One region of the Allobrachymonas sp. genome, then DNA from elsewhere that is predicted to be linked to it. Evidence: predicted binding sites of a transcription regulator. Region 1 holds the regulator's gene; each other region holds the start of a gene.
What was found. Region 1 encodes sigma-54, which starts transcription at its own class of promoters, with help from an activator protein. Its sites were predicted from a motif close to TGGCANGNAANCTGCTTT; they were not measured.

Region 2: the regulator sigma-54 is predicted to act here: its motif matches at 3,317-3,334, upstream of ACE3P9_RS08020 (ammonium transporter).
Region 3: the regulator sigma-54 is predicted to act here: its motif matches at 1,512-1,529, upstream of urtA (urea ABC transporter substrate-binding protein).
Region 4: the regulator sigma-54 is predicted to act here: its motif matches at 1,822-1,839, upstream of cydP (cytochrome oxidase putative small subunit CydP).

What each region holds. Positions count from the first base shown of each region.
Region 1 covers NZ_JAYRLV010000002.1:96,291-101,640, forward strand. The annotation lists gene ACE3P9_RS02950 (helix-turn-helix transcriptional regulator) at 87-980, opposite strand; gene rpoN (RNA polymerase factor sigma-54) at 1,485-3,200, opposite strand; gene lptB (LPS export ABC transporter ATP-binding protein) at 3,258-4,079, opposite strand; gene lptA (lipopolysaccharide transport periplasmic protein LptA) at 4,076-4,759, opposite strand; gene ACE3P9_RS02970 (benzoate/H(+) symporter BenE family transporter) at 4,845-5,350, opposite strand, start outside.
Region 2 covers NZ_JAYRLV010000008.1:106,604-111,953, forward strand. The annotation lists gene ACE3P9_RS08005 (cation diffusion facilitator family transporter) at 1-798, opposite strand, end outside; gene mdtD (multidrug transporter subunit MdtD) at 938-2,377, opposite strand; gene erpA (iron-sulfur cluster insertion protein ErpA) at 2,672-3,067, opposite strand; gene ACE3P9_RS08020 (ammonium transporter) at 3,503-4,819, shown strand; gene ACE3P9_RS08025 (hypothetical protein) at 4,823-5,131, shown strand; gene ACE3P9_RS08030 (aspartate aminotransferase family protein) at 5,266-5,350, shown strand, end outside.
Region 3 covers NZ_JAYRLV010000007.1:53,789-59,138, reverse strand. The annotation lists gene ACE3P9_RS07235 (VTT domain-containing protein) at 1-732, shown strand, start outside; gene ACE3P9_RS07230 (TlpA family protein disulfide reductase) at 778-1,314, opposite strand; gene urtA (urea ABC transporter substrate-binding protein) at 1,576-2,913, shown strand; gene urtB (urea ABC transporter permease subunit UrtB) at 3,081-4,763, shown strand; gene urtC (urea ABC transporter permease subunit UrtC) at 4,767-5,350, shown strand, end outside.
Region 4 covers NZ_JAYRLV010000003.1:41,797-47,146, forward strand. The annotation lists gene cydB (cytochrome d ubiquinol oxidase subunit II) at 1-21, opposite strand, end outside; gene ACE3P9_RS04060 (cytochrome ubiquinol oxidase subunit I) at 63-1,619, opposite strand; gene cydP (cytochrome oxidase putative small subunit CydP) at 1,616-1,792, opposite strand; gene ACE3P9_RS04070 (sigma-54 interaction domain-containing protein) at 2,079-3,464, shown strand; gene ahpC (alkyl hydroperoxide reductase subunit C) at 3,701-4,267, shown strand; gene ahpF (alkyl hydroperoxide reductase subunit F) at 4,584-5,350, shown strand, end outside.

The sequences.
Region 1 (5,350 bases):
CAGATGTGCAGAGGTGATGAGGTAGGGGGCGGCGGTGGACCGGAAGCAAGCCTCCGTCAGGGCGCAGGAGTCGCCGCGCGACGGGTTCAGGCTGGTGTGGCGCCTGCCTGTGTCTCCAGGTCGAGGTAGTGCGTCAGGGTGCGGTGCAGGCGGGTGGCGTAGTCGGCGGGGGAGACGATGCGCACGTGCGGAATCCAGTAGCGGACGATGGGGAGGATTTGCTCGGGGTTGCGGATTTCGGTGCGGATGAGGAGGTGGTCGTCGGCTTCTTCGACGGTGGTCTGGGAAGGGACGAGGTCGCGCCGGCGGAAGTAGTACATGGCCATGCCGGTGACACGCAGGGTGACGAGGGTCTTGGGGCCGAACCAGATGCTGTCGGCGTGGGTGATTTCGGCATCGATGGCGGGGTCGGGAAGATAGGGGGTGGCGGTGACGGCCAGGTGGGTGCAGCGCTGCAGGGTGAAGGTTTTGAGCACACCGGCATCCATGGCCACCAGGTACCAGATGCCGTGCTGGTTGACGAGGCGGTAGGGGGCAATGGTGCGGGCCTTGTCTGCGTAGACGATGTGGCACTGCAGGCGGTCACGGATGGCGTCGTCGAGGGTCTGGAAGGCGCGGTTGCTGGCGCGCTCGTGCTCGTAGGCTGGGCCCTTGACCAGGTAGCTGCGGGCGCGGTCTCCGTCGAGCAGGGGGAGCAGGAACCGGGTGCCGTGCTCGGGGAACAGGCCGTCGGAGCCGAGCAGCGTGACGAGTGCCTGCAGGTGGCGGGGCTCGATGCGGCAGCCAAAGCCGGGGGCCAGCTCGTAGAGGCCGTCTTCGCGCAGGCGGATGATGTCGCCGAGGCGCTGGAGGTCGCGGTAGATGGTGCGCTCGGTGACGCCGAATTCGACGGCGAGGATCTGCCGGTCGAGCGCCTGCCGCTGGTAGAGCCGCTCCAGCATGATGCCGAGGCGGCGGGCCAGTTGCTCGTTGTCTGCCATGAGTCGTGCTCCCTGAGAGTGTCTGTCCCTCTGCTCCGGGCCAAGGCGCCTCTCTGGTTCGGTGGCGAGGCATGGATGGGGGGACGGGTGCACCGAGTATAGAAAGCGTCCCTGACAGGTGGTGTCAGCGAGCAGGCAGGACGTGCCTGCACAGGGGGTGCTGCCGCTCCGGCTGCCCGGCGACGGGAGGTTTTTGCAGCGGTGATGGTGAGAGTGGCGAAGTGAGTGGATGAATGTTCTGCGGGGACCATGTGTTCCCGCATGTGCTCCCCGATATACACGACTCATCCTTCAGGCAGTCCGGGAGTTCACCGTGGAGGGCTCTTTCAAGGGCATCGCGCAGGAGGGGCTGGTGGCCCTTGCCGCGCACAGGGGCAGCGATCTGGTCTGGTCGCCCTCTGGCGCGAGAGTCGGATGGCCATGCGCTGCAGCGCCGGGCGCCTGGGCCTGATGGCTTTGGGGCACCCCATTCCACACCCCGTTCCATGCAGATGCGACGCCTCCCTACCCCAGCACCTTGCGCAGATGGGCTGGGGGGATGCGCAGGGCTTCGCGGTATTTGGCTACGGTGCGGCGGGCGCACTGGACGCCGCGTTCCTGGAGGAGTTCGCAGAGGCGGTTGTCGCTGAGGGGCTTGGCGGGGGGTTCGTCGGCGATGAGTTTCCCGATCATGGCGCGCACGGCGGTGCTGCTGGTGGTGCTGCCGTCTTCGCTGGCGAGGCCCGAGGCGAAGAAGTACTTGAGCTCGAAGGTGCCCCAGGGGGTGCTCATGTATTTGGCGCTGGTGACGCGGCTGACGGTGGATTCGTGCAGGCCGAGTTCGTCGGCGATTTCGCGCAGGACGAGGGGTTCCATGGCCAGTACGCCCTGCTCGAAGAAGCGGTGCTGGCGCTCGACGATGGCGGTGCTCACGCGCAGGATGGTGTCGAAGCGCTGCTGGATGCTCTTGACCATCCAGCGGGCTTCCTGCAGGCGCTGCTGCAGGGCCTGGATGCCTTCGCCCTTGTGGTGGCGCAGGGCGCTGGCGTACATCTCCTGCACGCGCACGCGGGGCATGACGGCGGGGTTGAGCTGCACGCTCCAGGGGCGGCTGGCGGCGTCGCGGCCCTGGTTGGCGCGCACGAGCACGTCGGGGATGACGATGTTGCGCTCGGTCTGGGCAAAGGCGCGGCCGGGCTTGGGTTCGAGGGTGGCGATGAGCTGCATGGCGCTGCGCAGGTGCGCGGCCGAATAGGGCAGCAGCTTGCCGAGGCCGCGCACGTCGCGCCGGGCAAGGTAGTCGAGCGGCTGGCGGCAGACGTCGAGGGCGACTTCGCGCGCGAGCAGGCGGGGGGTGTCGGCGTCGGGGATGTCGAGGGCACGCAGCTGGAGCTGCAGGCATTCGGCCAGGTCGCGCGCGCCGACGCCGACGGGGTCGAGCGACTGAAGCAGGCGCAGGGCCATGGTGAGGTGGTGGAGGAGTTCGGCGTGCTCCTCGGCGTCGCGTTCGGGGTCGCCGGTGGGGTTGCGCTCCTGCAGGCTCTGGGCGAGTTCGCCGAGGGTGTCTTCGAGGTAACCGTCGTCGTCGAGGGATTCGATGAGGAAGTACAGCGCGGCCTGTTCGCTGGTATCGAGGCGCAGGGCCAGGGCCTGGCGGTGCAGGCAGTCCTGCAGGCTTTCGTGGCAGCCGGCGCGCTCGATGGCGGAGGGCTCGTCCTCGTCGTCGTCATGGCTGCTGCCGGCGCTGCTCACGCGCAGGCTGTCCCAGTCGTCGTCACCATCGCTGCTGCTGGAGAGGACTTCGTCGTCGCCCGAGGTGGCAGGGCTGTCGTCGCGGGTGGAGCCGGCGCTCCAGTCGTCGGTCTGGGCGTTGGCGAGGTCGGTGTGGTCGGGGGCGTCGCTGGAGAGGACTTCGCTGGTGTCGGGGGCGTCGGCGCCTTCGGGGTCGTCGTAGCCGCCTTCGGCTGTGGCGCCCATGCCGTCGTCACTGCCTGCCTCTGCGCTGGGGCCGGTGGTGGCATCGACATCGCCGGATGCGTGGCCAGCAGCGTCGGGCTCTGACTCGGAGGCTGCCGCGTCCTCGGCGCTGGTGTCCTGCTCCAGGAAGGGGTTGTCGGCCAGCATCTGGTCGATCTCCTGCTGCATGTCGAGCGTGGAGATCTGCAGCAGGCGGATGGACTGCTGGAGTTGCGGCGTGAGGGAGAGGTTCTGCGCAGTGCGCAGCTGCAGTCCTGCTTTCATGGCACGGAGGGCGGCTTCGGAAGGTACAGCGGGAAGCGGCTCATGGACGGAGTCCGCTCACATGCGGAAGTGTTCGCCGAGGTAGACACGGCGCACTTCGGCGTTGGAGACGATCTGCTCGGGCGTGCCCGAGGCGAGCACGGCCCCTTCGCTGATGATGTAGGCGTGGTCGCAGATGCCCAGGGTTTCGCGCACGTTATGGTCGGTGATGAGCACGCCGATGCCGCGCGCCTTGAGGAAGGCGATGATCTTCTGGATTTCGATGACGGCGATGGGGTCGATGCCGGCGAAGGGCTCGTCGAGCAGGATGAAGCGCGGCTGGCTGGCAAGGGCACGGGCGATTTCGACCCGGCGGCGCTCGCCCCCGGAGAGTGCGAGCGCGGGGGTGTCGCGCAGGTGGGTGATGTGCAGGTCGGCGAGCAGGGCATCGAGCTGGGTGTCGATGGTGGCGCGGTCGAGCGGCTTACCGTGGGCATCGACCTGGAGCTCCAGCACGGCGCGGATGTTGTCCTCGACGTTGAGCTTGCGGAAGATGGAGGCTTCCTGCGGCAGGTAGCTCAGGCCCATGCGTGAGCGGCGGTGGATGGGCAGGTCCTCGACGGGCTGGCCATCGATGGAGATGGCGCCGCCGTCGGCCCGGATGAGGCCGACGATCATGTAGAAGGATGTGGTCTTGCCGGCTCCGTTGGGGCCGAGCAGGCCCACGACTTCGCCCTTGCGCACGCTCAGGGACACGTCCTTGACGACGCGGCGGCGGCCATAGGCCTTCTGGAGATGGCGCACGCACAGTTCGCTGCCGTCGGCAGGCGGACGGCCCTGGCTGCCGCCCTCGCAGCGGAGGTCGGCGGCCGGGGCAGATACGGGAGCGGCATCGCTCATGGGCGGCCTCCGATGGTGGCGCTGGAGCGCAGGGTGGTGACGGGAGCCGACGCGGCGCGCGCCCCCTTGCTGGCGGCCCGGGTGGCGGGCATGGGCAGGGCGGATTTGCCGCCGCTCTGCCCCACGGGATTGATGACGGCGCGCACCCGGCCGGCCGGCACGGCCCCTGCGGCAGCGCCCCCGGCGCCGGTGGAGGGGCCGCCGGCCACGTTGTAGACCTCGGTGAGGTCGTTGTAGACGATGGTGTCGCCACGGACTTCGTCGGCGAGCTGGGTGCCCACGAGGCGGCGCATGCGGGCGTTGCCGGTGAGGCGCGCGATCTGGGTTCTGTCGTCCCGCTCGATGCGGTTGGCCTCGCCCTCGATGTACTCGTTGAGTCCCTCGCGCTTCTGGCGCATGAAGGCCTGGTGGCCCGCGCTGCCTTCGGCGTACATGAACTGGTTGCCCTGCGGATCCTGGCGCACCTCGACCTTGTCGGCACGCAGCACAATGGTGCCCTTGGTGGCCACGACCCGCCCTGTGAAGGTGGTGATCTTGTGCGCATCGTCGTAGCGCATGGCGTCGGCCTCGATGTTGAGGGGCTTGGCGCGGTCGGCCAGCTCGGCGTGGGCGGTCTGCACCAGACCCAGGCAGGCGACAGCCAGCGCGAGGGCCGGCAAGGCGGAGGACAACGGTTTCATGTTCGGCACGATTCTTGCTCGTTGGACGTATGGTCCATTGTAGCGATGCCGGATGCCTCCCGCGCGGGCCGGGCCGAAGAGCCGTTCAGATGCGGCGGCGGGGCATGTAGTCCTGCACCAGGAGCGCCACCACCCCGGCCACCACGCCCCAGAAGGCCGAACCCACGCCAGCCACCTCCACCCCGCTGAGGGTGACGAGAAAAGTGATGACGGCCACATCGCGGTGGCGCGTCACGTCGAGCGCAGTCACGAGGCTGCTGGCAATGGTCGAGAGGAGCGCAAGCCCTGCAATGGCGGCAATGAACTCGTGCGGAAAGGCCATGAGCAGGCCCGTGACCACGGTGCCGAAGAGGCCGATGAGCAGCATCCACAGCCCCCACACCACGGCGGCGACGTAGCGGCGGTCGGGGTCGGGATGGGCTTCATCGCCCATGCAGATGGAGGCGGTGATGGCGCTGAAATTGATGGCATAGCATCCCAGCGGCGCCAGGGCGAGCCCCACCATGCCGGTGACGGTGACGAGCACGGACGTGGGCAGCTCGTACCCGGCGGCACGAAAGGCTGCCACGCCCGGCAGGTTCTGCGATGCCA
Region 2 (5,350 bases), on a different contig from region 1:
CGCCGCCTGCCCGAGGCTGAGTCCGGCAGGCAGGTGCATGTGCATCGACACGAAACAGCGCTGGCCGGCCTGGCGCGTGACCACGTGGTCGAACCGCAGCGGCACGCCCTGGCACGCATCCTGCCGGGCACAGCGGTCGAGCACCTGCTGGATGCGCTGGGCCGTTTCCCCGTCGACGGCGCTGTCCATGAGGCCGTTGCTCGAATTGCGGATCAGGTGCCAGCCCTCGCGCAGGATGTTGAGCGCCACCCCCATGGCCACCAGCGGGTCGAGCCAGAGCCAGCCGGTGACTTCCACCATCAGCACCCCGGCGATCACGCCGATGGAGGTGTACACGTCGGTGCGCAGATGCCGGCCGTCGGCTTCGAGCGCAATCGACTGGTGCACCCGCGACGCCTTGATCAGCACCCACGCCCCCACTCCATTGAGCACAGTGCTGGCCACCGAAAAGGCCATGCCCCAGTCCAGCCGCTCCAGCTCCGCAGGGTGCAGCAGGCGGTCGACCGACGTCCACAGAATGCCGAGCGCAGCCCCGAAAATCAGCATGCCCTCGAAGCCGGAAGAGAAATATTCCGCCTTGTTGTGTCCGTGCGGATGCCCGGCATCCGCCGGCTGCTCGGCCAGCGACACCATCATCAGCGCAAAGAGGGCTCCCGCCAGATTGACGAAAGACTCCATGGCATCCGACAGCAGCCCCACCGAGCCGGTCACATACCAGGCCAGCGTCTTGAGCACAATGGTGGTCACCGCCGCAGCGGCCGACAGCTTCAGGAGGGTACGGGGACTTGGGAAATGCATGGCGACAACGGACCCAAGGTGCATGAATCGAGGACAGGTCTCCGCCCCACGGACAGGGACCGATCCGGCGGCGTCCCGCCAGTGTACGCGCCCCAACCCTGCAGCCGCAGCACATCCCCCGGCGGAAAGTCGGGCGCGATCAGTCCGGACCGATGTCGTGCACCATGCGCCGCACCCAGGCGGACTGCGGCGACAGCTGCCAGAAAATCCAGGCCGAGGCCAACGTCATGCCCCCCATGCAGATGAAGGTGGCATGGAACACCGTCAGCATCCGGTCGGCATGCCCTTCCGCTCCGAGCCAGTTGGTGAACCCGGCCAGCACCGTGCTGGCCAGCGCCACCCCGAGGCTGATGGCCAGCATCTGCACCATCGACAGCAGACTGTTGCCACTGCTGGCCTGCGCGGAGTCGAGGTCACGCAGCGTCAGCGTGTTCATGGCCGTGAACTGAAGCGAGTTGCAGGCCCCGAAGCAGGCGAAATGCACCAGCAGCAGCCACATGGGTTCGCCACGCCCCACCAGCGCAAAGCTGGCAATCAGCCCCCCCACCAGCATGGTGTTGATGACCAGCACCCTGCGGTAGCCATAGCGGGTAATCGACCAGGTGGCAAAGCGCTTGACGGCCATGCCGGCTGCGGCGATCGGCAGCATCATCATGCCGGCCTGTGCAGGCGTGAACCCCAGGCTGAGCTGCAGCATCAGCGGAATCAGGAAAGGCACTGCGCTGCTGCCCAGCCGCGAGAACAGATTGCCCGTGAGCCCGATGGACAGCGCAGGCACCCGGAACAGCATGGGCGAAAACAGCGGATGCTCCTGCCCCGACGCCCGCAGCCAGTAAGCCACCATGCAGGCCAGCCCCGTGATCAGCCCCACCAGCGCAATGGCCGAAGGCATGCCGAACTCGGACATGCCGTCCACCGACAGGGACACCAGCACCATGCCCAGGGCCAAGAGCCCGTAGCCGGCCAGATCCAGCGGCTGGTGCGTCACGCCACGGAAGTCGGGCATCAGCTGCCGGGCTGCCACCCACCCCACCAGCCCCACCGGCACATTGACCAGAAACACCCAATGCCACGAGGCCATCTGCACGAGCCAGCCCCCGAGCGTGGGGCCCAGCAGCGGGCCGATCAGCCCCGGAATGGCAACGAAGCTCATGGCTGCCAGGAATTCGCCGCGCGGATAGGCTCGCAGCACCGCAAGACGCCCCACCGGCAGCAGCAGGGCTCCGCCCGCTCCCTGCACGATGCGGGCCATCACCAGATGCGACAGCGACGTGGACATGCCGCAGGCCAGCGACCCCGCCGCAAACACCAGAATCGCCCCCATGAACACGCGACGCGTCCCCAGATGGTCCGCCAGCCATCCCGAGAGGGGAATGAACATGGCCATGGTCAGCGAATACGCCACCAGCACCGACTGCATCCGCAGCGGACTCTCATGCAGACCATCGGCCATGGCCGGCAGGGCCGTGTTGACAATGGTGGCATCCAGCGTCTGCATGAAAAACCCAATCGCCACGAGCCAGAGCATGCGCTTGCGATGGGCCTGCTCCGCCGCTGAGGCAGGCACGCCAGCGGCCATGGCCACAGCCTCCGTCTCACCGGCAGCAGTGGCGTCAGCCGGGAACCCTGCCGGCGGGACAGACCGACTGGAAGCATCGGAGGAAGAAGACGCTGGAGACGCGGGAGACGTGGAAGACATGCAGAAAACTAGCGAGGAAAGAGCACAGGCCCCAATGGGGCTGACCATGATGCCACAGGCCTCCCGCCGACACCGGACGCCCACCCAACACCCCTGCGCCCATGAAAAACGCTCCCCGAAGGGAGCGTAACGGCAGGACCAAACAGGGCAGCGCAGGGCTGCCCAGAGTGTGTCTTACACGCTGAAGCTCGAACCGCAGCCGCAGGTGGTGGTGGCGTTCGGATTGCGAATCACGAACTGCGCTCCCTGGAGGTCTTCCTTGTAGTCGATCTCGGCGCCCACCAGATACTGGAAGCTCATGGGATCGATCAGCAGCGACACCCCGTTCTTCGTCATGATGGTGTCGTCGTCGTTGGCGATCTCGTCGAACGTGAAACCGTACTGGAAGCCAGAGCAGCCTCCACCCTGCACGAAAACGCGCAGCTTGAGTTCGGGATTGCCTTCTTCGGCGATCAGATCGGCCACCTTGGCGGCGGCGCTCTCGGTAAAGATGATGGGGTCGCTGGAAGCGGTTTCTGCAGCGGCAGAAGCGGCCTCGACAGGAGCTGCGTTGTCTACGGCAGTGGTCATGATCGGAATGCTCTCATGTGGTCAATGGGCGCAATAGTACACGTATTTTCTCGGGATTTTCCCCAACATCCCTATCGGCATTGGGGTCGCCGAACGGCTCCGCCCACCCACGGATTCCGTGCCCGCACCCCCTCCTGGCCTCCCCTCGCACAGTCCGTGCGTGCTCCCGTGCGGCTCCTGCCTGCGCACCGGTCCTCACCCTCCGGTGGCACCCGCTTCAAATGATGTAAAACTTTTGAATCTATTGAGTGGCACGGGTTTTGCTTTTTGCCCCCCGTTTGCGTCCTTTCGATCGCGGACGATCTGCCCGGCCGGTTCCACCTTCCAACCACGAGTTGTCCTGTGTGTCTGCCCCGGTGGCACCTCGCCCCCATCCCGGGCCCGAACGCATACCAGCGACATCGCATCGCATTTGTCTTTTCAGGGGGAATCTCCATGCATTCACATCTCCGTACCTGTTGCTCCTGGGCAACCGGTCTCGCGCTTCTGGTGGCCAGTCAGGCTTCCTCGGCCCATCCCCATCTCGCGCCTGTCGCCGACATCCACGCGGGAGACACGGCCTGGCTGCTGACAAGCACCGCATTGGTGCTTCTGATGACACTTCCTGGCGTAGCGCTGTTCTACGGGGGCATGGTACGCACCAAAAACGTGCTCAACACCATGGCCTGCGTGCTGGCCATCTCGGCCCTGGTGACGGTGGAATGGTGGCTGCTGGGTTACTCCCTGGCCTTCACGCCGGGCTCGGGCTGGCTCGGCGGCACCGAGCGCTTCTGGTTTGCGGGGCTCGACTTCATCCAGCACAGCGGCCAGGTGGCGGTGAGCCACATCGCCCCCCATGTGCCCGAATCGGTATACGGCATGTTCCAGCTCGCATTCGGCGTCATCACCACGGCGCTGATCGTCGGCGCCTTCGTGGAGCGCATGCGCTTTGGCCCCATGCTCGTGCTCATGGGACTGTGGTTCCTGCTGGTCTACGCGCCCGTGGCGCATTGGGTCTGGGAACCCGGTGGCTGGCTCGCCCAGCTCGGCGTGCTGGACTTCGCCGGCGGATCTGTGGTGCACATCAACGCGGGCATTTCGGGGCTGGTCATCGCCGCCATCCTGGGCCGCCGCGAAGGGTACGGCAAGGAGCCCTTCCGCCCCTTCAACCTCGGCCTCACCATGACGGGCGCCTGCCTGCTGTGGATCGGCTGGTTCGGCTTCAATGCCGGCTCTGCGCTGGCTGCGGACGGACGCGCGGGGCTGGCCATGGCCGCCACCCACACGGCAGCAGCCTGTGGCGTGCTCGGCTGGATGCTCGCCGAATGGCTGGTCAAGAAAACCCCCACCCTGCTGGGCATGAGTTCCGGCGCCATTGCCGGGCTGGTGGCCATCACCCCGGCATCGGGTTACGTGGGCATCGGCTCGGCTGCAGCCATCGGCGCCATCGGCGGAGTGGCCTGCTTCTGGGGCGCGACCTGGCTCAAGCACAAGCTGGGCGTGGATGATTCGCTCGATGTGTTTGGCGTGCATGGCATCGGCGGGCTCGCAGGCTCGCTGCTCACCGGCGTTTTCAACGATCCGGCCATCAGCGGGCAGCACACCGATCTGGCCACCCAGGCCATGGGCGCAGGCGCAGTCCTGGCCTACAGCGCCTGCGTGACGGCCCTGCTGACCTGGATCGTGCAGTTCGGCTTCGGGCTGCGCGTAAGCGCCGGGCAGGAGCACTACGGTCTCGACCTCACGACCCATCATGAACGCATAGGAGATTGAACCATGTCCGACAGCGAACGCCTCGCCACCGCCGCCCGCCTGCACGTGCTGCTGCGCCGCAAGACAGGGCGTGTGACCGACGTCGAATGGATGGCGGCCCACCCCGATTACGCCGAAGCCATGATTGTCTTCTCCCGCCAGAAGGCCCAGGAACTGGGCGATGTCGAACTGGCCGAATGGGCCGGCAAGTTCGAACAGCTCATGCCGCGTGCCCCCCAGGAGCAGCGCGCCCCGAAACGCGGGCTGTTTGACCGTCTCAAGGGCCATGCCGACGACGGCGAGGACCACCAGTACGTAGGCGGATTGCGCTGACCTCCTCCCCCGCATGCAGCAGCTCCCGGACACGGAACCCTGCATCGCGGGAGTGCATGTTCTACAATGAAAACACCCTCTTTCCGCACACGCCTCTTGCGGGCCTGTGCGGATGCTTTTTTATGGAGCCGCCCATGTCCGATCCTGTGTCTTCCCTGTCCCCCCATGTCATGAACACCTATGGCCGCCTGCCGATTGCCATGTCGCATGGCAAGGGCT
Region 3 (5,350 bases), on a different contig from region 1:
GGCGTGAAATCGCTGGTAGTGGCGAAGTTCGTGCCGGGATTTTCCACCGTGGCGCCGCCCATCGCGGGAGCGCTGCGCATGCCGCTGTCGAGCTTTGTGCTTGCTGCCGCCTGCGGTGCGGCCCTGTGGGCCGGGCTTGCGCTGTGTGCGGGGTGGCTGATGCATGACCAGGTACGCCAGGTCATTGCCCTGCTCAGTGCCCGCACGGGGGGACTGCTGTGGTTCGTGCTGGCGATCGCCGCGCTCTGGCTGGGCTGGAAACTGTGGCAGAAATACCGGTTTCACCGCCTGTGCGCCGTGCCGCACATCACCCCGGATGAGCTCATCGCTGCGATGAAAATGCCCACCCCGCCGCTCCTGCTCGACCTGCGGGGGCCCCTCATGATCCAGGCCACTGGCGTTGTGCCCGGGGCCGTGGTGGCGGATCAGGACCATCTGGAACGTGCCGTGGCCGGATGGCCGCGAGAGGCGGAGATCGTCACGCTCTGCGCCTGCCCCGAGGATGCGGGTGCCGTGGAAGCGGCCCATCGGCTGCGTGAGGCGGGCTATCCCCATGCACGTCCCCTGCAGGGAGGGTATGACGCATGGGTGGCTGCACATTCACCCGCGCCCGCATCTGCGCCAGCAGCGGTATCGGCGGCAGCAGCGGAGGCTGCCCTTGCTCCCCAGACGGCCGTTGCCACAGGAGGCTCTGCGGGAAGCAGCCAGAGAGTGGCCAGCAAAGAGCGATAGGCGGGGCCTTGGACTCCGCACGGGGCGCGGGCAAGCCTTTCAGCTTCAGGGCGCGGTCAGCAGCGGGGTGACCAGGGCTTCGAGCGCGGCCATGTCCAGCGTGGCGGAGCCGACGTTGCCGTTGCGGCGCACGATGCCCTGACGGTCGATGATGTGGGTGGCGGGCAGGCGCGGAATGCGCCCCAGGGACTGGAAGCGGGCCTGTGCCTGCCAGGCCGCCGGAAAACTCAGCCCGCGCAGCATGCGGCGGGCTGCCATGGTCTCGCGCGGATCGTCGAGGTTGATGGCGAGCATCTCCAGCCCCTGTCCGTGATGCCGTGCGTAGTAGGCCTGCAGGATGGGCAGCTCCTCGCGGCAGGGAGCGCACCACGAGGCCCAGAAATGCAGCAGCGTGACCTTGCCGGGTTCAGGCAGCCGCATCAGGGTGCCACTGGGGAGGACGGCTTCCACCGGCGGCAGCGGAGCTCCCACATGCAGCCCCTGTGCATGGCAGGCAAGCGCCAGGCCGGCCAGCAGCACGCCGGCGAGCCAGCGAAGCAGGGCGCATGGGAAGAGTCTGATAAAGGCAATTGAAAAATGCATCTTTATTTTTCTGTATGGGCATATGCGCCAGTACGGCGATTATCTATGGCGCTGTAAAGTGTGGAAGCCTCTTTTTTGGTGCGGCGCAGCATCTTGGCGCACAAAATGCACCGCTATGTGGCGCAAAAGAGAGATTCAATAAAAATACCTCTTTCAAAATGAAGGCAAATTGTCAGCCTGTGTAGGTAAAAGTGATTTGGCACGTTTCATGCATTTGGACACATATCCTTCAACCATCCCTTGCATGAAAGGCTTGCTCCTATGAAACGTCGTGACTTTGCACTGTCCCTGGCTGCCGGTTCCGGCTCCCTGCTGTCTCTGGGGCTCGCGGGCTGCAACAAGACTTCCGCGCCCGAAGCGGGTTCCAGCGCTGCAGCCAGCGCGACAGCCGGAGCCAGTGCGGCAGCCAGCGCCGCTGGGGATGGTTCCACGATCAAGGTGGGCATTCTGCACTCCCTGTCGGGCACCATGGCCATTTCCGAAACGTCGCTGCACGATGCAGCCCTGATGGAAATCGAGGCGATCAACAAGGCGGGCGGCGTCATGGGGCGCAAGATCGAGCCGGTGGTGGTCGATCCCGCCTCCAACTGGCCGCTGTTTGCCGAAAAGGCCCGCCAGCTGCTGACCAAGGACAAGGTGGCCGCAGTGTTCGGCTGCTGGACGTCGGTGTCCCGCAAGTCGGTGCTGCCGGTGTTCGAGGAGCTCAATGGCCTGCTCTTCTACCCCGTGCAGTACGAGGGAGAGGAAATGAGCAAGAACGTGTTCTATACCGGAGCTGCGCCGAACCAGCAGGCCATTCCGGCAGTGGAATATCTCATGGGCAAGGAAGGCGGCTCCTGCAAGCGCTTTTTCCTGCTGGGAACCGATTATGTGTATCCCCGCACCACCAACAAGATTCTGCGTGCCTTCCTGCACAGCAAGGGCGTGAAGGATACCGATATCGAGGAGGTGTATACCCCCTTTGGCCATTCCGATTACCAGACCATCGTGGCCAATATCAAGAAATTCTCTCAGGGCGGCAAGACGGCGGTGGTGTCGACCATCAACGGCGATTCCAACGTGCCTTTCTACAAGGAACTGGGCAATGCCGGCCTCAAGGCGACCGATGTGCCGGTGGTGGCCTTCAGCGTGGGCGAAGAGGAACTGCGCGGCGTCGATACCAAGCCGCTCGTGGGCCATCTGGCTGCGTGGAACTACTTCATGTCGGTCAAGAATCCGGTCAATGAAGCATTCAAGAAACAGTGGTTCGACTACGTGGCCGAGAAGAACCTGCCCGGCGGCACCAAGCGCGTGACCAACGACCCGATGGAAGCCACCGTGGTGGGCATGCGCATGTGGAAGGCTGCGGTCGAAAAGGCCAAGTCCACCGATGTCGATGCCGTGCGCAAGGCCATGTACGGCCAGAAGGTCGACGCACCGAGCGGCTATACGCTGGAGATGGGCGACAACCACCACCTCTACAAGCCGGTGATGATCGGCGAGATCCGTCCCGACGGCCAGTTCAACGTGGTCTTCAAGACGCCCAAGACCATCCGTGCGCAGCCGTGGAGCCCCTACATCCCCGGCAACGAAGGCAAGCCCGACAAGGTGTCTGCCTGATCGGAGCAGCAGGACAGCCGCCGTGCCCCACAGGGCAAGGCGGTGCGTCTGCTCCCATCCTCCCCTGACCTTCTGGCGAGAGAGGCCCGTGCTCATCGGGCAGGGGAGTCTTCACGGGTGTGGCGATGCGGGTGCTGGGCACCCGCATCGTTTTTGGGATCGACCTCATGAAACTTCGACTGATAGCTCCCCTGGTGGCCGCCTGTGTGTGGCTCGGGGCTGCAGGCAGTGCCGCTGCGCAGGACGCGTCGGCACCGGCGGCAGCCTCCGCGCCCGCAACGCCGGCCTCTGCCCCCCATGCGGCAGCGGCGGGGCCGCTGTCGCAGGCGACGCTGGCGCCCCTGGCCAGTGACGATTTCGATGCCAAGTCTGCGGCACTCGATGCGCTGCTGCAGGCTGCCCCGCACGATGCGGCGGCGCGCAAGCTGCTGCAGGCCCTGCAGAACGATGCGGTCTATGTGGCCGGAGCCTCGCACCGGCTCCTGATTCAGGATGGCAAGGCCTATGTCGATGCGGCCACGGGGCAGGCCGCGGCCGATCCGGGCAACGATGCCCAGGGCGTGCTGCTCAACAATGCCCTGCGCAGCAAGGTGGAGGGCGTCATGGCCTCGCTGCAGCTGCTGGATGCGGACCGCGCGGTGCGGGCCAAGGCGATCGGGGCATTGGCGGATTCGCCCGATCCCAAGCTGCTGCCTTTGCTCGATCAGGCGCTGCAGCAGGAGAAGGATGCCGAGCTCAAGACCCGGCTCGAAACCATCTGGGCGCTCAGCGCCCTCAAGGGCAGCGACCGCACCCTGCAGATCAAGGCCGTGACCCTGCTGGGCAAGGGGCAGAATCCGCAGGCACCGGCACTGCTGGAGCCGCTGGCGCGGCAAACCGACAACCCCGAGCTGGCGGCGGCGGCCAGGCAGGCGCTGCAGGACATCCACAGCAAGCAGCGCACGGGCGAGGTGCTGGGCAACCTCTTTCAGGGGGTGTCGGCAGCGAGCATTCTGCTGCTGGCGGCGCTGGGGCTGGCCATCACCTATGGGCTGATGGGCGTGATCAACATGGCGCATGGCGAGTTCCTGATGATCGGTGCCTATGCGACCTACTGGGTGCAGGGCATGTTCCGCCTGCATTTTCCCGGGGCCATGGATTACTACGTGCTGGCGGCACTGCCGGTGGCCTTTGTGGCCGCGGCGCTGGTGGGGGTGGTGATCGAGTGGGTGGTGCTGCGGCACCTCTACAACCGGCCGCTGGAGACCCTGCTGGCGACCTTCGGGGTGAGCCTGCTGCTGATTCAGGCCGTGCGCACGATCTTCGGAGCGCAGAACGTGGAGGTGGCCAACCCGCGCTGGCTCTCGGGCGGCTGGCAGGTGCTGCCCAATCTGGTGCTGCCCTACAACCGGATCGCCATCATCGTGTTCTCGGCGATGGTGCTGGTGCTGGCGTGGCTGGTGATCAACCGCACGCGGCTGGGGCTGTTCGTGCGGGCCGTGACCCAGAACCGGACCATGGCCGGCTGCGTGGGGGTGCGGGTGCCCAAGATCGACCGCTACGCCTTCGCCTTCGGGGCCGGCATTGCCGGGCTGGGCGGTGTGGCGCTGAGTCAGGTGGGGGCGAGTGTGGTGCCCGACATGGGCAAGGCCTACATCATCGACTCCTTCATGACCGTGGTGCTAGGCGGCGTGGGCCAGCTCGCGGGCACCGTGACGGGAGCGCTGGGGCTGGGCATTCTCTCGAAGCTCATCGAGCCGTACTGGGGCGCCGTGCTGGCCAAGATCGCGGTGCTGGTGCTGGTGATCGTGTTCATCCAGCGTCGTCCGCAAGGCATTTTTGCCCTCAAGGGCCGTAGCGTGGAGGCCTGAGACATGGGACAAGTCCTTTCCCCAACATCCTTTTCCCTGCAGGTGCCGATGCGCGAGCCGGTGCTGGGGCGGCGCGGCTGGGTTGCGCTGGCGCTCATCGTGGCGGCGGTGTGCATCTACGTGCCGGTGGCAGCCCTGGTGCTGCCGCCCGACAGTGCGCTGGCCCTGTCGGCCTACAGCCTCACGCTCATCGGCAAGATCCTGTGCTATGCCCTCGCAGCCCTCGGGCTGGGGCTGGCGTGGGGGTACTGCGGCATTCTGAGCCTGGGGCACGGGCTGTTCTTTGCGCTGGGGGGCTATGCCTTTGGCATGTACCTGATGCGCGAGATCGGCCGCGACGGCGTCTACGGCAGCGATCTGCCGGACTTCATGGTCTTTCTGGACTGGAAGTCCATGCCCTGGTTCTGGCATGGCACCGAGCATTTCTGGTGGGCGGCCCTGCTGGTGGTGCTGGTGCCGGGGCTGGTGGCGCTGGTGTTCGGCTTCTTTGCCTTTCGCTCCCGCATCAAGGGGGTGTACCTGAGCATCGTGACGCAGGCGCTCACCTTTGCGGCCATGCAGCTGTTCCTGCGCAACGAGACCGGCTT
Region 4 (5,350 bases), on a different contig from region 1:
GAGGGTTGGATAGTCCAGCATTTGTGTTTGCTCCTCGTATTCCTCTTGGATGCGGGCGGCGCTCAGCCGTGCGCGACCTCGTTGTCATAGCGGCCCGTACCGAGACTGCCGGGGCCCCAGCGCACGAACTTGACCATCAGATACATCTCCACGATCAGGAGCACCGTATAGAAGCCCAGGAACCCGGCGAGCGAGCCATACAGGCTCTGCACGGAGAGCGCCGACACCGACAGGTGCGTGGGCAGCACGCCATAGATCGTCCACGGCTGCCGGCCGTACTCGGCCACCAGCCAGCCCAGCTCGATCGAGATCCAGGGCATGGGCAGGCACACGATGGCGGCACGCAGCAGCCAGCGCTTCTCGGTGAAGCGGCCCTTGAGCGTCTGCCAGAAGGCCAGCGCGAACAGCACCAGCATGGTGAAGCCCAGCGCCACCATGATGCGGAAGCTCCAGAACATGGGAGTGACGTGCGGCACGGTGTCATCCACCGCCTGCTGGATCATGGCCGGGGTGGCCTGGGTCACGTCGGCGGTGTACTTCTTGAGCAGCAGACCGAAGCCCAGATCGGCCTGGTGGGCCTTGAAGGTCGCAGCAGCCTGGACGTCGTTGCGGTCACGCCGCAGGGCTTCGAGCGCCTGCACGGCCTGGATGCCGCTCACGATGCGCTCGCGGTTCTGCGCCTTGATCTCGTGGATGCCCGGGATGGTCTTGTCGAGCGAACGGGTGCCGATGATGCCCATCACCCAGGGCAGCTCCACTTCCCAGTCGTTCTTCTGCTCGGCTTCGTTGATGCCGGCAATCAGCTTCAGACCAGCCGGGGCGGGCTCGGTATTCCACATGGCCTCGATGGCAGCCATCTTGGTCTTCTGGGCCTCGCTGACCATGTAGCCGGACTCGTCACCCAGCACGATCACCGAGCACACAGACGCCAGCCCGAAGGCGGCCGCCACGCGGAAGCTGCGCTTGGCGAACTCCACATTGCGTCCCCGCAGCAGATACCACGAGGAAATGGCCAGCACGAACATGGCGCCGGTCACATAGCCGGCAGAGACCGTGTGCACGAACTTGGCCTGGGCATCCGGGTTGAACACCAGCTCCCAGAAACTCGTCATTTCCATGCGCATGGTCTGCCAGTTGAACGCCGAGCCCACCGGGTTCTGCATCCAGCCGTTGGCCACCAGAATCCACAGCGCCGAGAGGTTGGTGCCCAGCGCCAGCAGCACGGTCACCATCAGGTGCTTGGGACGGCTCAGGCGATCCCACCCGAAGAAGAACAGCCCGATGAAGGTGGACTCCAGGAAGAACGCCATGAGCCCCTCGATGGCCAGCGGTGCCCCGAAGATGTCGCCCACATAGTGGGAGTAGTAGGCCCAGTTCGTGCCGAACTGGAACTCCATGGTGATGCCCGTGGTCACGCCCAGGGCAAAGTTGATGCCGAAAAGCTTGCCCCAGTAGCGGGTCATGTCCTTCCAGATGACCTTGCCGGTCATCACGTAGACGCTTTCCATGATCACCAGCATCCAGACCATGCCCAGCGTCAGGGGCACGAACAGGAAGTGGTAGAGCGCTGTGGCCGCGAACTGCAGCCGTGAGAGATCAACCAGTTGATCAGTTATCACTGCGAAGCTCCTGATGTCGAGGTGGACTGGGTGAAATGCTCTGCCACGCGCTCGCTGTCCACCGGAGCCTGCGCATCCCGAAAAAACACCCACCACAAGGCCGTCAGCAGAAGGATCTTGACGACGATCACCACCGTGAGATGGCGCATGAGACGGGTTCGGGGCATGAACATGACGAAGACCTTAACAAACTCCGTGCCAGTTTGCAAAACACATGCCAATCAATGACTTGGAGCAAGAAACAAGGAGGAATGAAACAGATTGACGGTCAATTCCGGCCAATCTGGCAGCCATCTTGCCAAGATGGCGCACAGCAGCAAGAATGCAAGGCAATGCCCCTGCTGCTGTCATCACCTTGCCAGCCGCCGCTCCCCCTTGGGGGAAAACGGCTCTCCGGGCAGCGGGACACTCGACACCCCCTTCTCCGGCCCTGGCGCCTTCCGTGCTCCATTACGCTCCATGCAGATTCCCAACAACCTGATCGCCTATCTCGAAAGCATGCCCGAGCCACACATCGTGTGCGACCGGCACTACACCATCGTGGCGGCCAATGCGGCCTACCGCCGGCAGTACGGCGACGGCAAGCCCCTGGTCGGGCGGCGCTGCCATGAGGCCTCCCACCACTCCCCCATGCCCTGCGACCAGGCCAGCGAGACCTGCCCGCTCGCACAGGCCCGCATCTCGCGCCAGCGCGAGCAGGTGCTGCACCTGCACCATACGCCTCATGGCAAGGTCTATGTGCGCATCGAGCTGGTTCCCCTGCATGACGCTTCGGGCGCGCTGCACTTCTTCGTCGAGAAGATGGAAACCCTGCCCGTCTCGCAGGGACAGGCAGGCCAGCACACGCTGGTGGGCGAATCCTCTGCCTTCCGGCACATGCTCGACCTGGTGGCCCGCGTGGCCCCGTCGCAGGCCAGCGTGCTGCTGCGGGGAGAATCGGGCACGGGCAAGGAAGGGGTAGCCCACGCGATCCATGCCGCCAGCCATCGCCAGACGCAGCCCATCGTGGTGGTCGACTGCGCCAGCCTGGCCGAGAGCCTGTTCGAGTCCGAGCTGTTCGGGCACGAGAAAGGCGCCTTCACGGGGGCCTCCCATGCCAAGCCCGGTCTGGTGGAAGCCGCCAACGGCGGCACGCTGTTTCTCGATGAGGTGGGCGACATCCCGCTGGGCATGCAGGTCAAGCTCCTGCGTCTGCTCGAAGCCGGCACCTATCGCCGCGTGGGCAGCACCGATCTGCGCCATGTGGACGTGCGGGTGGTGGCAGCCACCCACCGCAACCTGCGCGACATGGTGGCCGCCGGCACCTTTCGCGAAGACCTCTACTACCGGCTTGCCACGTTCCCGATCCGGCTGCCTCCGCTGCGCGAGCGCGCCGAGGACATTCCGCTCATCGCCCGCTCGCTGCTCGTGCGCATTGCTCCCCTGCGCCCGCTCTCCCTGACCCCGCAGGCCATGGCCCTGCTCCAGCTCCAGCCCTGGCCGGGCAATGTGCGCGAACTGCGCAACGTGCTCGAACGCGCCACCCTGCTCACAGAGGCAGATGCCATCGAGGCGGCCATTCTGCAGCAGGCCCTGCTCGCCGACGCCCCCCAGCCCAGCCCCCTCGGCAACGCAGCCCTGCCCCTGCCGGGTGCCCTGCCCGCATCTGCACCGCCCGTTCTGGCCCCCGGCACGCCGCCACGCAGCCTGCGCGCCATCGAGGAAGAGGCGCTGGTGCAGGCGCTGCATGCCCATCGCGGACGCCGCACCGAGCTGGCCCGCGCCCTGGGCATCAGCGAGCGCACGCTGTACCGGCGCCTCAAGGCGCTCGAAGCCTCGACCACGCCTCTCCCTCCTCCGGCCTGATCTTCCGTTCGAACCGCACCCACCACCTTCCATGCGCCTGAATAGCCTTTACCTATTGATCCATTAGATTAATAGAAATGGACTTGCGCGCTGCCCCCGCTATCATGGAACCCATGCGGCAGACACGTGGACACACGGTCTGTCACACTACGGCAGGGTGCCGGCGCCACACTGGGTGGCGCACGGTCTCTTCCGTGACCCTTCATCCGTTTTGCAACCCTGAACAAGGAGAAACCATGTCCCTCATCAACACCACCGTACTGCCGTTCAAGACCCAGGCTTTCCAGGCTGGCAAGGACTTCTTCGAAGTGACCCATGAAACCCTCAAGGGCAAGTGGTCCCTCCTCGTGTTCTACCCGGCCGACTTCACCTTCGTGTGCCCGACCGAGCTGGAAGACCTGGCCGACCACTATGCCGAGTTCCAGAAGCTGGGCGTCGAGGTCTACTCCTGCTCCACCGACACCCACTTCACCCACAAGGCATGGCACGACACCTCCGAAGCCATCAAGAAGGTGCAGTACGTCATGCTCGGCGATCCCACCGGCACCATCACCCGCAACTTCGGCGTGATGATCGAGGAAGAAGGCCTGGCTCTGCGCGGCTCCTTCCTGATCAACCCCGAAGGCCAGATCAAGCTGTGCGAAATCCATGACAACGGCATCGGCCGTGACGCCAGCGAAATGCTGCGCAAGGTCAAGGCTGCCCAGTACGTGGCCAACCACCCCGGCGAAGTCTGCCCGGCCAAGTGGAAGGAAGGCGACAAGACCCTGACCCCGTCCCTGGACCTGGTCGGCAAGATCTGATCTCGCCTGCCGGCACCGGCATCCTGCGCCGCGCGCACTGCATGCGGCGCAGGCCGCCGGGCCGGACTCCCTTTCCCAGGCTGGCGGCGCCGCCGGTCCGGGACAAGGGCCTGCTCACACTCCTGCTGAAAACACGCATGGGCACCTCCCCGGAGGCCCGGCAGTATTCGGTTTGCCTCCAGCAAGGAGTGTGAGCAGGCCTTTTTCATGCCCGTTACTTCCACGGATGCGTCCATGGCCCGGCCGTGTGCCGGGTTCGTCCGCATCTCCCCTGCCATCCGAAGGGCCCCGGCCCTTCCCCATGAAGGAGCACATCATGCTTGAACAGGACCTCGCTGCCCAGCTGCGTCAATATCTGACCCTTCTGCGCCGCCCCATCACCCTGACCGCCTCGCTCGGCACGGACGACGGCTCGCGCCGGATGCGCGAACTACTGACGGAAATCGCCGGCATGAGCGACCGCATCACGCTGTGGCTCGACGGCACGGCCACCCACCGCCCCTCGTTCACCCTGACCCGGCAGGACGGCGAACAGCACCTCACGTTCGCCGCCATTCCTCTGGGCCACGAATTCACCTCGCTGGTGCTGGCGCTGCTGTGGACCGGTGGCCACCCGCCCAAGGTGGAACCCGGCACGATCGAGAAGATCCGTGCGCTACCCGGCACCTACGACTTCAAGGTGTACATGAGCCTGTCCTGCCACAACTGCCCGGACGTGGTGCAGGCCCTCACCCTCATGGCCGTGTACAACCCCAAGGTGCGTGTGACGGTGATCGACGGCGGCCTGTTCCAGAAGGAAGTGGACGAGCTGCAGATCATGGCAGTGCCCACGCTCTACCTCGACGGCAAGATGATCGCCAACGGCCGCATGGGCGTCGACGAGATCATCGGTCTGATCGACCGGAACGCCGGAGTCCGCGATGCCGAGAAGCTCAGCGCCAAGGCGCCGTATGACGTCCTGATCGTAGGGGGTGGGCCGGCCGGCAGTGCCGCCGCCATCTATGCGGCCCGCAAGGGGCTGCGCACCGGCATCGTGGCCGAGCGCTTCGGCGGCCAGGTGCTCGACACGCTGGCCATCGAGAA